2 regions of the Leifsonia sp. AK011 genome follow, and region 2 is predicted to be linked to the other one. Evidence: riboswitches for the same ligand, from Rfam matches in the RefSeq annotation. Region 2 holds a riboswitch; the other holds the start of a gene.

Region 1 (6,006 bases), 580 kb from region 2:
TGGGGCCGGTCATCTCGGTCCATGCCCGCGCCAGGGTGTCGGTGTAAGCCTCATTGGTTCGGGCGCGCAGCCAGTCGGTGAAGCTGGCGACCTGGCGCTGGCGTGCCCGCTGGAGAATCGCCTTCAGCAAGGCGTCTCGGGTCCCGAAGTGGTACAGCAGCATGCGCGCAGACGCGCCAGCCGCCCGCGCGAGAGGTTCGAGTCGATCGGGCAGCCCGTTCGCCAACGAGTAGTCGGTGCATCGATCAAGGAGGTCGCTGGCGATCTCCGGTTGCTTCCGCCGACCCATCCCACTCCTTTTCGCGTAGTTATTGCTACGTCTATCGTAGATAGTACCCAGAAGAGAAGGAGATTCCGTGGAGCTGATATTCGTGCATGGCGCGCTAGTGCGGGATGGCGAGTGGTGGTGGCGGGAGACCGCCGACCTGTTGAGGAGAACGACAGGGATTCACAGCCGTGCTGTGGCGCTGCCCTCGTGCGGCGAAGCCAGGGAGGAAGGAGGCCTCATTGCCGACGCTGCGGCGCTGCGGGCTGCTCTTGACGAGGTGGGGGATTCAGCCATCGTGGTCGGACACTCCTACGGCGGTACCGTCATCGCCGAGAGCGGATCGCATCCCGCGGTCCAGCACCTTCTCTTTGTATCGTCCTACCTGCCTGCCGTCGGACAGACGCAGGGCATGATCATGAGCGGCGAGACCGATCCGGTCAGCATCGGCGACAATGGCGATGGCACCTTGAGCGCAAACGGCTACGACGCCAGCACCTTCGGGGCACGGTTCCTCCAGGATGCCGACGACGAGACGCAGCGCGAAGCATGGGCCCGCGTGACCAGGCAGGCCGCCAGCGCGTTCACGACTCCGACCAGCGTTGCCGGATGGGAAGATGTGGATTCGACCTACATCATCTGCAGTCGGGACCGCAGCACGTCAGTCGAGCTCCAGCGGCTCCATGCGGGAAGGGCAACGCGATCTGTCGAACTTCCCACCGGTCACCATCCGTTCATCACCCGTCCTGACTTGATAGTGGAGCAGATCCAAGCTCTGTCCGGGCGTCGGTGAATCAGACGTGGACGCCCAACAACTCCGGAGCGCGTACGACGCCTACAACGCTCAGGATCTTCACCGCCTCATGTCGCTGATCACCGACGACGTCGATTGGCCCGAAGGTGACGGCCGGCGTCTCCACGGTAGAGCCGCAGTCACCGAGTACTGGCGAGAACAATGGGTCCGCACTCGAACGACCGATACGGTTGGCCCCATTGCCCATCTTTCCGAGTCCGTCCTAGCAGTGCACGTCGACCAGGTTGTTCGCTCGATAGGTGGGAGGAGAATCTCCGGGGGCACGTTCGCCCACGTCGTCCACGTAGACAACAACCGGATTTCCCGTCTCGACATCGTGGCGCTTCGCGGAGCGCCGCAATCCGCCGGCCCCACACCTCACGAAGGAGCATGACCACAACGGTGCTTGCCCTCGTTGCCGGGCAGGCTCTCGCATGATCTCCGCAACCCTGCTCTGCACGACCAGATTGGGGGGTCGTCAAGCGGCTCCATGAGGGTCCCACGCGACAGCGTCCCGTGCGTCCGAGTCCGTGTTTCGCCCGGAAGGCGCCGTGAAGAAGTCGTGCTCGTGGCGTGCCGATGTGCGAAAGGCCCGTTGCATCCGTCGCCTGTGCTCGGGAAGCGCATGCCCAGCGTGAGAGGTCACGTACTCGATGGCGCGGGTCGTGGCATCACGGAACGCGGGGTCGGCATAGGTGGTGAGCCACTGACGGTAGGGGTTCTCGGATGCCGCGTGGCTGAGCATCCGTTCGCCGATGTCGACGTACATCCAGAAGCAGGGGAGTAGACCAGCGATGAGTTCGCCGTAGTCTCCGCGCGCGGCGAGTGCGAGCAGGTGATCGACGTAGGCGGTCGTGGTCGCGCTGGGTTCCGCGACGAACAGCTCATCGGTGTCGAGCCAGTGGGTGTGCAGATCGAGCTCCGCGGCGATCGCACTATGGGCGCTCGTCGCCCAGAAGGCCTGCTCCTCGCGGGTGGGGGCGAGAGCGCTCGCGTGGGCGAGAGCTCGCGAGTAATCCCGCAGGTAGAGGGCGTCCTGTTGGAGGTACCAGGTGAAGTCACCTCGCTCGAGGCTGCCGTCCACCAGGCCACGAACAAAGGGCAGGGCGTCTGTCGACTCCCGGATCGGGGCGATATCCGTCCACCATTCCTCGGCCACGCGGCTCGCAGGGAGCGGAGGAGCGGACTGCCGCCACAGTGCCGCGAAATGGGAGATCGGTCCATTGCCCTGCCCGACCTGGAGGTCGTCGGCTGCGCTCAGGCTGTCGGTGAGCCAGGTCTTCGCCTCGTCGATCGCGGGCTCCCATGCTCCGTGTCGCACACGGAGAGTTGCGACGGCGGAGGAGAGCGAACATCCCGTGCCGTGGGTGTTCTTCGTGGCTACCCGAGTCGCGCTGAACTCGGTCACTGTGCCCGTTGCGCCATCGATGTAGGCATCCATGGTGATCGGGGTCTCGAAGTGACCCCCCTTGGCCAGAACGGAGACTCCGTACTCGCTGGCCAGTACCTGCGCCTGCTCCAGGGCTTCATCCCAGGTCGAGGCGTCGCGGGTGCCCACGAGCACGGCGAGTTCGCGTCGGTTGGGAGTGACGAGGTCGACGTCGGTGAGGAGGTACCTCACGGCGTCCTCGGCGCGTGACGAGAGGAGCCTGTCACCACTCGTGGCCACCATCACAGGGTCGAGCACGACAACGGGCGGCGCAGTGCGGGCAAGCCACGCGCGAACCGTTGCGATGATGTTCTCGTCGAAGAGCATCCCGATCTTCACGGCGTCGATCTCGACGTCGTCGCTCACAGTTCGCAACTGCTCGGCAAGAAAATCCACAGGTGGCACGTGGATGCTTCGCACTCCTCGCGTGTTCTGTGCGACGAGCGCGGTGACCACGGCCATGCCATAGCCGCCGTTCGCGGCGATGCTCTTGAGATCGGCGTGGATGCCAGCACCCCCGGTCGGATCGGTGCCCGCGATGCTCAGCACGCGGGGAATCATGCCGCACCCCACGCCCGTGCGAAGTCCCGCGCGGCCGCTTCCGGGTCGCGCGCGCCACCGATCGCTGACGCCACGGCGACTCCAGCGAGCCCTCCTGCGCGCAGTGCGGCCACATCGTCGAGGACGATTCCGCCAATGGCCACGGCGGGCAGGGGGCAGCGCGAGGCTCGCCTCACGATGCCGTCGACGCCGAGGGCGGGTGGCGCGTCGGTCTTGGTCGACGTCTCGCGCACGACGCCGAGGCCCACGTAGTCAACGCGGCCACGCGATACCGCGGCCGCACGAATCTGCTCATCGGATGACGCGGTCACCCCGATCACGGCGTGCGGGCCCACGATTTCCCGCACGCGCTCTGCCGGAAGGTCGCTCTGCCCGAGGTGTACTCCCGCAACCTGGGAACTCTCGCGCTTCGCGGCCAAGTACACATCAACCCGATCATTGACGATGACGCTCACCCCTGGGGGTACGGTGCGGCCCACGGCGGTGACGAGGGCGAGCAGGCTCCGGGCATCCGCGCGTTTGTCGCGCACCTGCACCGCGGTGACCCCTCCGTCAACGGCGAGGGCAACCGTTTCGAGCACGGTACGTCCGGCTCGCGCCGCGGCATCCGTGTCGGTCACAAGGTAGAGGGAGAGGTTCACGAGAGGTTGCCCGACGTGAGCACGTCGTTGCCGGACAGGTTCGCGAGGGCGTCGAGAAACGCGACCGAGAAACTGCCGGGCCCGTGAGCTGCGGCCGCCGCGTGCTCGGCGGCAACCGCGTACGCCGTGCACGCGGAAACGACGGCCTCGAGGGTGTCGTCGTGGGAGCCGACGAACGCAGCGACGACACCTCCGAGCGCGCACCCCCCTCCCGTGACGCGAGTCAGCAGCGGGCTTCCGTTCGCGATTCTCACCACGGCGTGCCCGTCGGTCACGAGGTCGACGGGCCCGGAGACCGCAACGACGCCGCCTGTTGAGAGAGCAAGCGAACGGGCATCCTCGAGGGACTCGTCGACACCGTCGGAGGAGTCGACACCGCGCCCGCCAGCGCTAGCGCCGGCGAGGGCGCGAATCTCCGACGCGTTGCCCCTGATCACCGTGGGGCGCAAGGCGAGAAGAGCGTCTGCGAGTTCGGTGCGCACCGGCAGGGCGCCGACGGCGACAGGGTCGAGCACCCACGGGCGCCCCAGCTGGGCGCACGCCTCAGCAGCCTCGATCATGGCGTCGCGCTGCCCGGCCGCTGGCGTGCCCAGGTTGATGAGCACGGCGGATGCAGCGCCGACCATGGGCCCGGCCTCCCCGGGGATGTCGACCATCGCGGGGGAAGCACCGAGCGCGAGGAGTGTGTTGGCGACAAAGTTGACCGTCACGACATTGGTGAGGCACTGCACAAGGGGCCCAGCCGCTCTCACCTCCCCGAGGGCAGTTGAGCTTGCGGTGAGCAGGGTTAATGGCGTGCGCAACATGTGCGACATCCCTTCGCTAGTACGAACTAGATCAGGTTCGACGGGTGTGATCTCAGCCCGATGGGCACCCCGTGTCACTGGCATCGACACTACCGGAGCCGGCATCCTCGACCGGACAGACGCCCACAACTCTCGCGGGCCGCGCAGTTGCAGAAGCGACAGCACATCGTCGGATGGGCCCCCGAGGGCGATATTCGCCTCATCCTGTCAGCGAACTGAGCAACCCGATATGTCTTCGCGTGGTCGCGATGGAGCCGATGAGTCCATGCCCGATAGCATGCTCCCATGCTCTTGCGCGCCGCTGTGTCCACAGTCCTGTTCGGCACAGTGGTCGTCGCGGCCGTCGGCGGTGACGGTACTGCGACCGCCGCTCACGGCCGCGAGGCTTCCGCCTTGGCGGTTCCGCCCGCGTGCGTCTCGAGCAGCGTTGATCCGGGCATCCCGGCGACCGACTTCGGTGACATCGCACAGTACTCGGCGATCCCACTCGCGCAGGGCGTGGACTGCACGGGCTTTCGCGCCTATCTGTCCACCGGTCTGCCTCAGTACGACTCGCAGTCCTTCGAATTCTTCGGCGAGCTCGTCGGCAGCGACGGCAGCACGAACTCAGTCGCGATGATGTCGCAGGGCAATCCGCTGTCGTGGCTCGACCCGAGCCTCCCGATACCAATCACGGTTGAGGAGGCCGGATTCATCTTCAACCGACTCGGCGAGAACGCCGGCCCGATCATCGGCGGCGTCGACGGTCTCGCGCTGCCGGACCTGCCACCCACCACGGCCACTGCCGACATATCCATCGACTACGAGCCGTGGAGTATCGATGTGCTCGGAACCACCGGCAGCGAGGTGGAGTGGATCTCCATGACAGCCATCACCGGTGCGCCCGGCGCGGTCGGGACAAGCTACCTGCTCACCGCTGCCCTCACGACGGGGTACGCGGGCAGCGGCGTGACCGAGCCCACAACGTTTGAGGCACTGGTGACGGATCCCACCGGAATCGTCCAATGGGGCTACGGGCCGAACGATTTCTTTCCGCTCTGGATGTTCGATGGCACGCCAGTTGGTGGCATCCCGACGGATGATCAGCGCGGCCCCATCACGAACGATTACGGCGGCGACATCGGCGCCTACCTCGCGGCCACTAACGACCCGATGACAGGGCAGGGGTCGCAGTACTACTCGATGCCCGTTCTGCACGTGGACGAGTGGTCGATCACTCGAGGCGGGTTATCCGTCGGTGGCACCTCTGGGACGCTGTGGTTCGATAACCTCACCGAGACCTACAACGAGACCGCCAACTACATTGTGCGCAACGGGTACCAGTGGACCGAGTTCTCCATGATGATGCCCGAGACGGGGCAGGGCCTCCTGGTCGCGAAGACGAGCCAGGCCGACGTCGGAGACCTCTACTACGCCATGCTCGCTGGCGAGGGCTCCACGCAGAACGTGAACGGCACCCTCGTCCCGACCGCAAACTGGTCGCAATCTGCGATCGAGGTCGAGGCGGTCCC
Region 2 (6,006 bases):
ATGAGAGCCCCAACCCCCTTCACCCAGACGCGGCCTCCCGAAGCCCAGGGTGCGGAGAACGTCATTGACGCGCCGAGAACGGCCAGGACTGCGGCAAGTATGACGACCGTCGTGTCTAGTGGCGTCCAGGACACATCAGAACCTTCTCGTGAAGGGGAGTGGCTTGCGCATGCGCACGAGGAGCAGAAGGGGCACGAGCACATACGGCAGGTTGAACGCCAGGAACTTCGCCGGGTTGCCGGTCTGGAACTCCGGCTCGCCGAAGAACTCCACCCCGAACACGATGATGCCCGTGATCGACGCGATCATGGTCGCGTAGATCACTGCCGGCAGTTGGATCCAGTTCCATCCCCTGATCAGGGCCGGCACGAGCACCAGGTAGAAGAGCATGTACACGAACGCGCTGAGACCGGTGACGATGCGCATCCAGACGGGCGGATGCATGAACAGCGGGTCGGCGTCGTGCGCGTACCAGTAGTTGGAGTCGACGAGGAAGTTGCCGGTCGGCTGGCTGAAATCGATGCCCAGCGTCGGCAGCATGTCCGCGATGCACGACGTCACGATGAACAGCGTGAAGAACACGGCGAACACGATGTCGATGGGGCGCTTGCGGAGGGGCAGGTTGGGCAGCGTTGCATCCGTCACGGGCACCAGAGTAGCCCCGCGGATGCCACGCGCTGAGGTATGACGAGGGCGCGCGTGTTGGCACACCAGCGCCGCACGCAAACCTCAGCGCGTGAAGCGACGCTGAGCGACGTCCAGTAGAACCCCAGCGGGGTCACCCGAGCTGGGGCGCGATCTCGCGGGCGAGGTAGTCGAGCTGGTCGTGGTCCGCGAAGTCCAGCACCTGGAAGTAGATGCGCGAGACGCCGAGCTCCTGCAGTGCGCCCAGCACATCGACAACCTCGGAGGCGGTGCCCGCGAAGCCGGAGGAGCGCAGCGCCTCGAGAGGCTGGCCCGTGGCATCCGCCCGGCGGGTGAGGTCCGCGGCAGAGCCACCCACGGCTGTAGTGCCGGCGATCGAGAACACGAGTTCGCCCGGGTCACGGCCGATCGCCTCGCATGCCGCCCGCACGCGTGCGATACGTTCGGCAGTCAGCTCCAGCTCGGCTCGCCACGAGTTGAACTCGTCCGCGAAGCGAGCAGCGAGCGCCGGCGTCTTCGAGGCACCGGCGCCACCGATGATGATGGGCACGTGGGCCTGTGCCGGCTTCGGCAGCGCGGGGGAGTCGACGAGCTGGTAGTGGCTGCCGTCGTAGCTGAATCGCTCCCCGATGGGCGTGTTCCAGAGCCCGGTGATGATCTCGAGCTGCTCCTCGAACGGCCCGAAGCGCTTCTCCGGGAAGGGGATCCCGTACTGCCGGTGCTCGGCCTCGAACCATCCGGTCCCGAGCCCAAAGTCGATACGTCCACCCGACATCGCGTCAACCTGCGCGACCTGGATGGCGAGAATCCCCGGCAGGCGGAAGGTGGCGGATGACACGAGCGTCCCCAACCGGATCGTGCTGGTCTCGCGCGCCAGCCCGGCCAGCGTCACCCACGAGTCGGTCGGCCCGGGTAGCCCGTTCGACTGCGAACTCATCGTCGAGTAGTGATCGGACCGGAAGTAGGCGTTGAACCCGAGCCGTTCGGCGGCGAGGGCGAGTCCGAGCTGGTCGTCGTAGGTGGCGCCGTACTGCGGTTCGGTGAAGATGCGGAAGTCCATGATTCGAGCCTATGCTTGTCGGCGTACACGGGAGTCCGGTGAGCCGGGCTGAGAGGAAGCTTCTCCAAGCTTCGACCGTCGAACCTGATCTGGATCATGCCAGCGCAGGGAGGCCCTCTTGAAACCCGTGCCGTTTCGAATCCGAAAGGCACATCACTATGTCCGCATCATCCAACCGTTTCACCTGGCGGGTCGTCGATATCGTCGTCGCGAGCGCGATCGGCGTCGCAGCCGGTCTCGTCTTCTGGGTCTGGAACCAGTTCTACCAGCCCGCAACCGCGCCGCTCGAGGCCGCGCTCCCGGGCATGCAGGCCCTGCTCTACGGTGTGTGGCTCTTCGCCGGCGTGCTCGGTGGACTGATCATCCGCAAACCGGGTGCCGCCATCTACGTCGAGATCATCGCGGCAACCGTTTCCGCTCTGCTCGGTGCGCAGTGGGCGTTCCTCACGCTCGAGGCGGGCCTCGTGCAGGGTCTCGGCGCCGAGTTGGTGTTCCTCGCCTTCCGCTACGTCAACTGGAGCTGGTTCGTCGCGCTCCTCGCGGGTGCCCTCTCCGGTCTCGCGATGGCCCTCAACGATCTCGTGCTCTGGTACCCCGGTGCCGACACGGCTTTCGGTGTCACCTACGCGATCTCTGCCGTGCTCTCCGGCGCGGTGATCGCCGGGCTGGGCTCGTGGCTCCTCGCTCGCGGACTCGCGCGCACGGGCGCGCTGGACCGTTTCGCGTCGGGGCGCGAGAACACCGTTCGCGTGTGACCTCCCTCGTTGGTGCCGCCGCTCCCGTCTCCGTCGTCGCGCGGGGATGGGGGTGGCGACACGCCACGAGGCTCGCCTGGGCCCTCTCCGACGTGACCTTCACGGTGGAGCCAGGGGAGCGGGTGCTGCTTCTCGGCGCCTCGGGCTCCGGCAAGTCGACCCTGCTCCACGCCCTGGCGGGCGTTCTCGGGGGCGACGATGAGGGGGAGTCGGCCGGCGAGCTGCTCGTCGGCGGGGCCGACCCCCGGGCCGCCCGCGGCCGTGTGGGCCTCGTGCTGCAGGATCCCGATTCGCAGGTCATGCTCGCGCGCGTGGGCGATGATGTCGCGTTCGGTTGCGAGAACCTCGGGGTCCCGCGGGATGAGACGTGGCGACGAGTTGCGGGGTCGCTGGAGGCCGTCGGGCTCGACCTGCCACTCGACCACCCCACGAGCGAACTCTCCGGTGGACAGAAGCAGCGCCTCGCTCTCGCGGGGGTGCTCGCGATGCGGCCGGGGCTGCTGCTCTTCGATGAGCCGACCGCGAATCTCGATCCGGACGGCGTCGAACAGGTACGCGACTCGGTGGCTCGGGTCGCCGCCAGCACCGGGTCGACCCTCATCGTCGTGGAGCACAGGGTCTCGGTCTGGCGCGATCTGGTGGATCGGATCATCGTGCTGGGAGCGAGGGGCAGCGTGCTGGCCGACGGGAGCCCGGATGCCGTGCTCGGTGAGCGCGGTGCCGAGCTCGCGGCATCCGGGATCTGGGTGCCGGGGCATCCGCCCGCCGCTCCGACGCGCACCCTCGGCGCCACCACCGCAGTCATCGAGGCCCGCGACCTCTCCGTCGCCCGCGCGCCCCAGCGCGTGGTCGCCAGCAGCATCGACCTCTCCGTGAGTTCAGGGCGCGTGCTCGCCATCACGGGACCCAACGGCGCGGGAAAGTCGACACTCGGCCTCACCCTCGGAGGGCTCATCCCGGCGGCCGCGGGCACCGTGGATGCCACCCCTCTCGCCACTGGCACCGAAACGAACCCCTTCCGCTGGAAATCCCGCGATCTCCTCACGCGCGTCGGCACCGTCTTCCAGGACCCGGAACACCAGTTCCTCGCGCGAACGGTGAAGGACGAACTCCTCGTCGGGCCTCGCGTGCTCGGCCGGAGCGAGGCGGAACTCGAGGAGGTCTGCGCAGAACTCGCGTCCCGGCTTCGGCTCGATCGCCTGCTCGGTGCCAATCCGTTCACGCTTTCGGGCGGCGAGAAACGTCGGCTGTCGGTTGCGACGGCACTGGCCACCCGGCCGCGCGTGCTCATCCTCGACGAGCCCACCTTCGGCCAGGACAGTCGCACGTGGGAGGAGCTCGTCGCGCTTCTCGCTGAGCTCGCGGACGCCGGCAGCGCAGTCGTCACCATCACGCATGACACCGAGCTCGTCGAGGCCCTCGCCGACTCGGAGTTCCGGATGCCGGGTGCCGCATGACCATGCTCACTCCCGTGCGTGGCACTCAGGCCGTCTACCGCATCAACCCGGTCGCGAAGCTTGCCGCGAGCGCGATCATCAGCATCGCGCTCGTGCTCTCCATCGACTGGGTCTCGGCGACGGTCGCCCTGGGGGCCGAGGCGATCCTCCTCCCGTTCGCGGGCCTCACGTTCGCCCAGTTCTTCCGCCGCACCGCGGCGGTCTGGATCGCTGCGGTACTCGGCGGTGTCACGATCCTCCTCTACGGGCGTCCCTCAGGTGAGACCTACTTCCAGTTCCTGCTCATCCACATCAGTGATGGCTCGATCGAGCTTGCGATCGCCACCATCCTTCGCGTCCTGGCGATCGCGCTGCCGGCCGTGGTGCTCTTCGCGACCGTCGACCCGACGGATCTCGCCGACGGATTCGCGCAACGCCTCCGGCTGCCTGCCCGCTTCGTGCTGGGCGCACTCGCTGGGTTGCGCCTCGTGAGCCTTTTCGCTGACGACTGGCGGAGCCTGGAGCTGTCCCGCCGGGCCCGCGGTGTCGCCGACGGTGGTCGTGTCCGGCGGTTCTTCAGTCAGGCCTTCGCACTGCTCGTGCTGGCGATCCGACGGGGCAGCAAACTCGCGACGGCAATGGAGGCCCGGGCGTTCGGCGCGCCCGGGGAGCGGAGCTGGGCTCGGGAGTCGCGGGTGGGCGCAGCGGATGCGGTGCTCGTGCTGTTCGCGGTCGGTATTGCGGTGGCATCCGTTACCGTGTCTGTCGTGACGGGCCACTGGAACTTCATCGGCGGCCAGTGATGGATGTCACCCTCATCGACGGTCGCTCCGGCTCCGGCAAGTCCGACCTGGCAACCCTCCTCGCCAGCAGGATCAACGGTGCCCAACTCGTGCGCCTCGACGACATCTACCCCGGATGGGACGGCCTCGATGCCGCGAGCGTCGCGGTGCCGGGCATCCTCGACACCTTGTCGTGGCGGTCGTGGGACTGGACGAGCGATCGACCGGGCGCGATGCACTATCTCCGGCCGGACGCCCCGATCATCATCGAGGGCGTCGGGGCGCTGAGCCGTGCGAGCCGTTCCCGGGCGAGCACGGCGCTCTGGCTCGAAGCGGATGACGCGACCCGGCGTGAGCGCGCGCTCGCGCGCGACGGCGATACCTTCGCACCGCACTGGGAGCGCTGGGCGGCCCAGGAGGAACGTTTCATTGCCAGGGAGTCGCCGCGCGACCTCGCCGACGTCGTGGTGCGAACGGCGACCTAGCTGGTCTTCGTCCAGACCTGCGTGGTGCGCTCCCCGCGGGGGTGAATGGTGAGGCGGTCGCCGTCGCACGTGAGCTCAAGGCCGACGGAGTCGTCGAAGCTGAGGCTCGGCATGGGCCACGGCGAGCCATCCTCGATGGGCGCGCCGCCGGTCTCGGCGGTGGTCGCGATGCTGAGTTCGCTCTCATCCCAGTCACGGGGAATGGCAACCTCGCCGCTGATGTAGGCCGCACCGGTTGTCGTGCCGGTCTGCTTCTTGGTGACCGTGATGATGTAGTCGGTCGTGACGGTGACCACTGCGGTCATCGTGAGGTCCGAGGTGATGACGACGTGGCCCTTCTCGTCCCAGTCGAGTTGCTGGGTGCCATCGAGGGTGATGTCGCCACCGATTCCCTCGGCGTCGAGCTGGGACTTGATCTTGCCCGCCATGTCCTCGACATCCATCTGCCACGTGTGGCCGAGTGCGCAGGCGGCGAGTCCCGACAGGGGTGCATCTCCGCCGCCCGCCTCGAGAAGCGAGCAGCCGCTCACACCGACGACGAGCGCCAGTGAGCCCGCGATAACACCTGCAGTCCTGCGAAACATGAGACCTCCTCCAGACAGGGTAGCTCGCCTGACTGGTCCCGATTGGCGTTGCGATGAACCCGAATGTGACGTCACAGCGCTAACCCCAACCTAGCTCGTGCAACTGATTGTCATCTATCCCGTAGAAGTGGGCGATCTCATGCACGAGTGTCACGTGGATCTGGTCCTTGAGATCGTCGAGATCCTCCGCGATCGACAGCAGAGGCTCACGGTACAGGATGATCCGGTCCGGGAGTTCCCCGAAGCCGTAAGTGCCGCG

What was found. A riboswitch is a leader RNA that binds a small molecule or an ion and turns the genes downstream of it on or off. The one in region 2 is predicted to bind thiamine pyrophosphate.
Region 1: it holds a riboswitch for thiamine pyrophosphate, as region 2 does, so the genes downstream of both, thiM (hydroxyethylthiazole kinase) here and HDC94_RS14640 (ECF transporter S component) in region 2, are expected to answer to the same signal.

What each region holds. Positions count from the first base shown of each region.
Region 1 covers NZ_JACCCH010000001.1:1,760,305-1,766,310, forward strand. Annotated here, with positions in the region: gene HDC94_RS08595 (TetR/AcrR family transcriptional regulator) at 1-289, opposite strand, end outside; gene HDC94_RS08600 (alpha/beta hydrolase) at 357-1,058, shown strand; gene HDC94_RS14955 (nuclear transport factor 2 family protein) at 1,066-1,452, shown strand; gene HDC94_RS08610 (bifunctional hydroxymethylpyrimidine kinase/phosphomethylpyrimidine kinase) at 1,537-3,048, opposite strand; gene thiE (thiamine phosphate synthase) at 3,045-3,689, opposite strand; gene thiM (hydroxyethylthiazole kinase) at 3,686-4,495, opposite strand; TPP riboswitch at 4,487-4,577, opposite strand; gene HDC94_RS08625 (hypothetical protein) at 4,781-6,006, shown strand, end outside.
Region 2 covers NZ_JACCCH010000001.1:2,342,185-2,348,190, reverse strand. Annotated here, with positions in the region: gene HDC94_RS11465 (hypothetical protein) at 1-134, opposite strand, end outside; gene HDC94_RS11460 (emopamil-binding family protein) at 136-645, opposite strand; gene HDC94_RS11455 (LLM class F420-dependent oxidoreductase) at 779-1,705, opposite strand; TPP riboswitch at 1,732-1,833, shown strand; gene HDC94_RS14640 (ECF transporter S component) at 1,864-2,460, shown strand; gene HDC94_RS11445 (ATP-binding cassette domain-containing protein) at 2,457-3,917, shown strand; gene HDC94_RS11440 (energy-coupling factor transporter transmembrane protein EcfT) at 3,914-4,699, shown strand; gene HDC94_RS11435 (ATP-binding protein) at 4,699-5,163, shown strand; gene HDC94_RS11430 (hypothetical protein) at 5,160-5,747, opposite strand; gene HDC94_RS11425 (metallopeptidase family protein) at 5,827-6,006, opposite strand, start outside.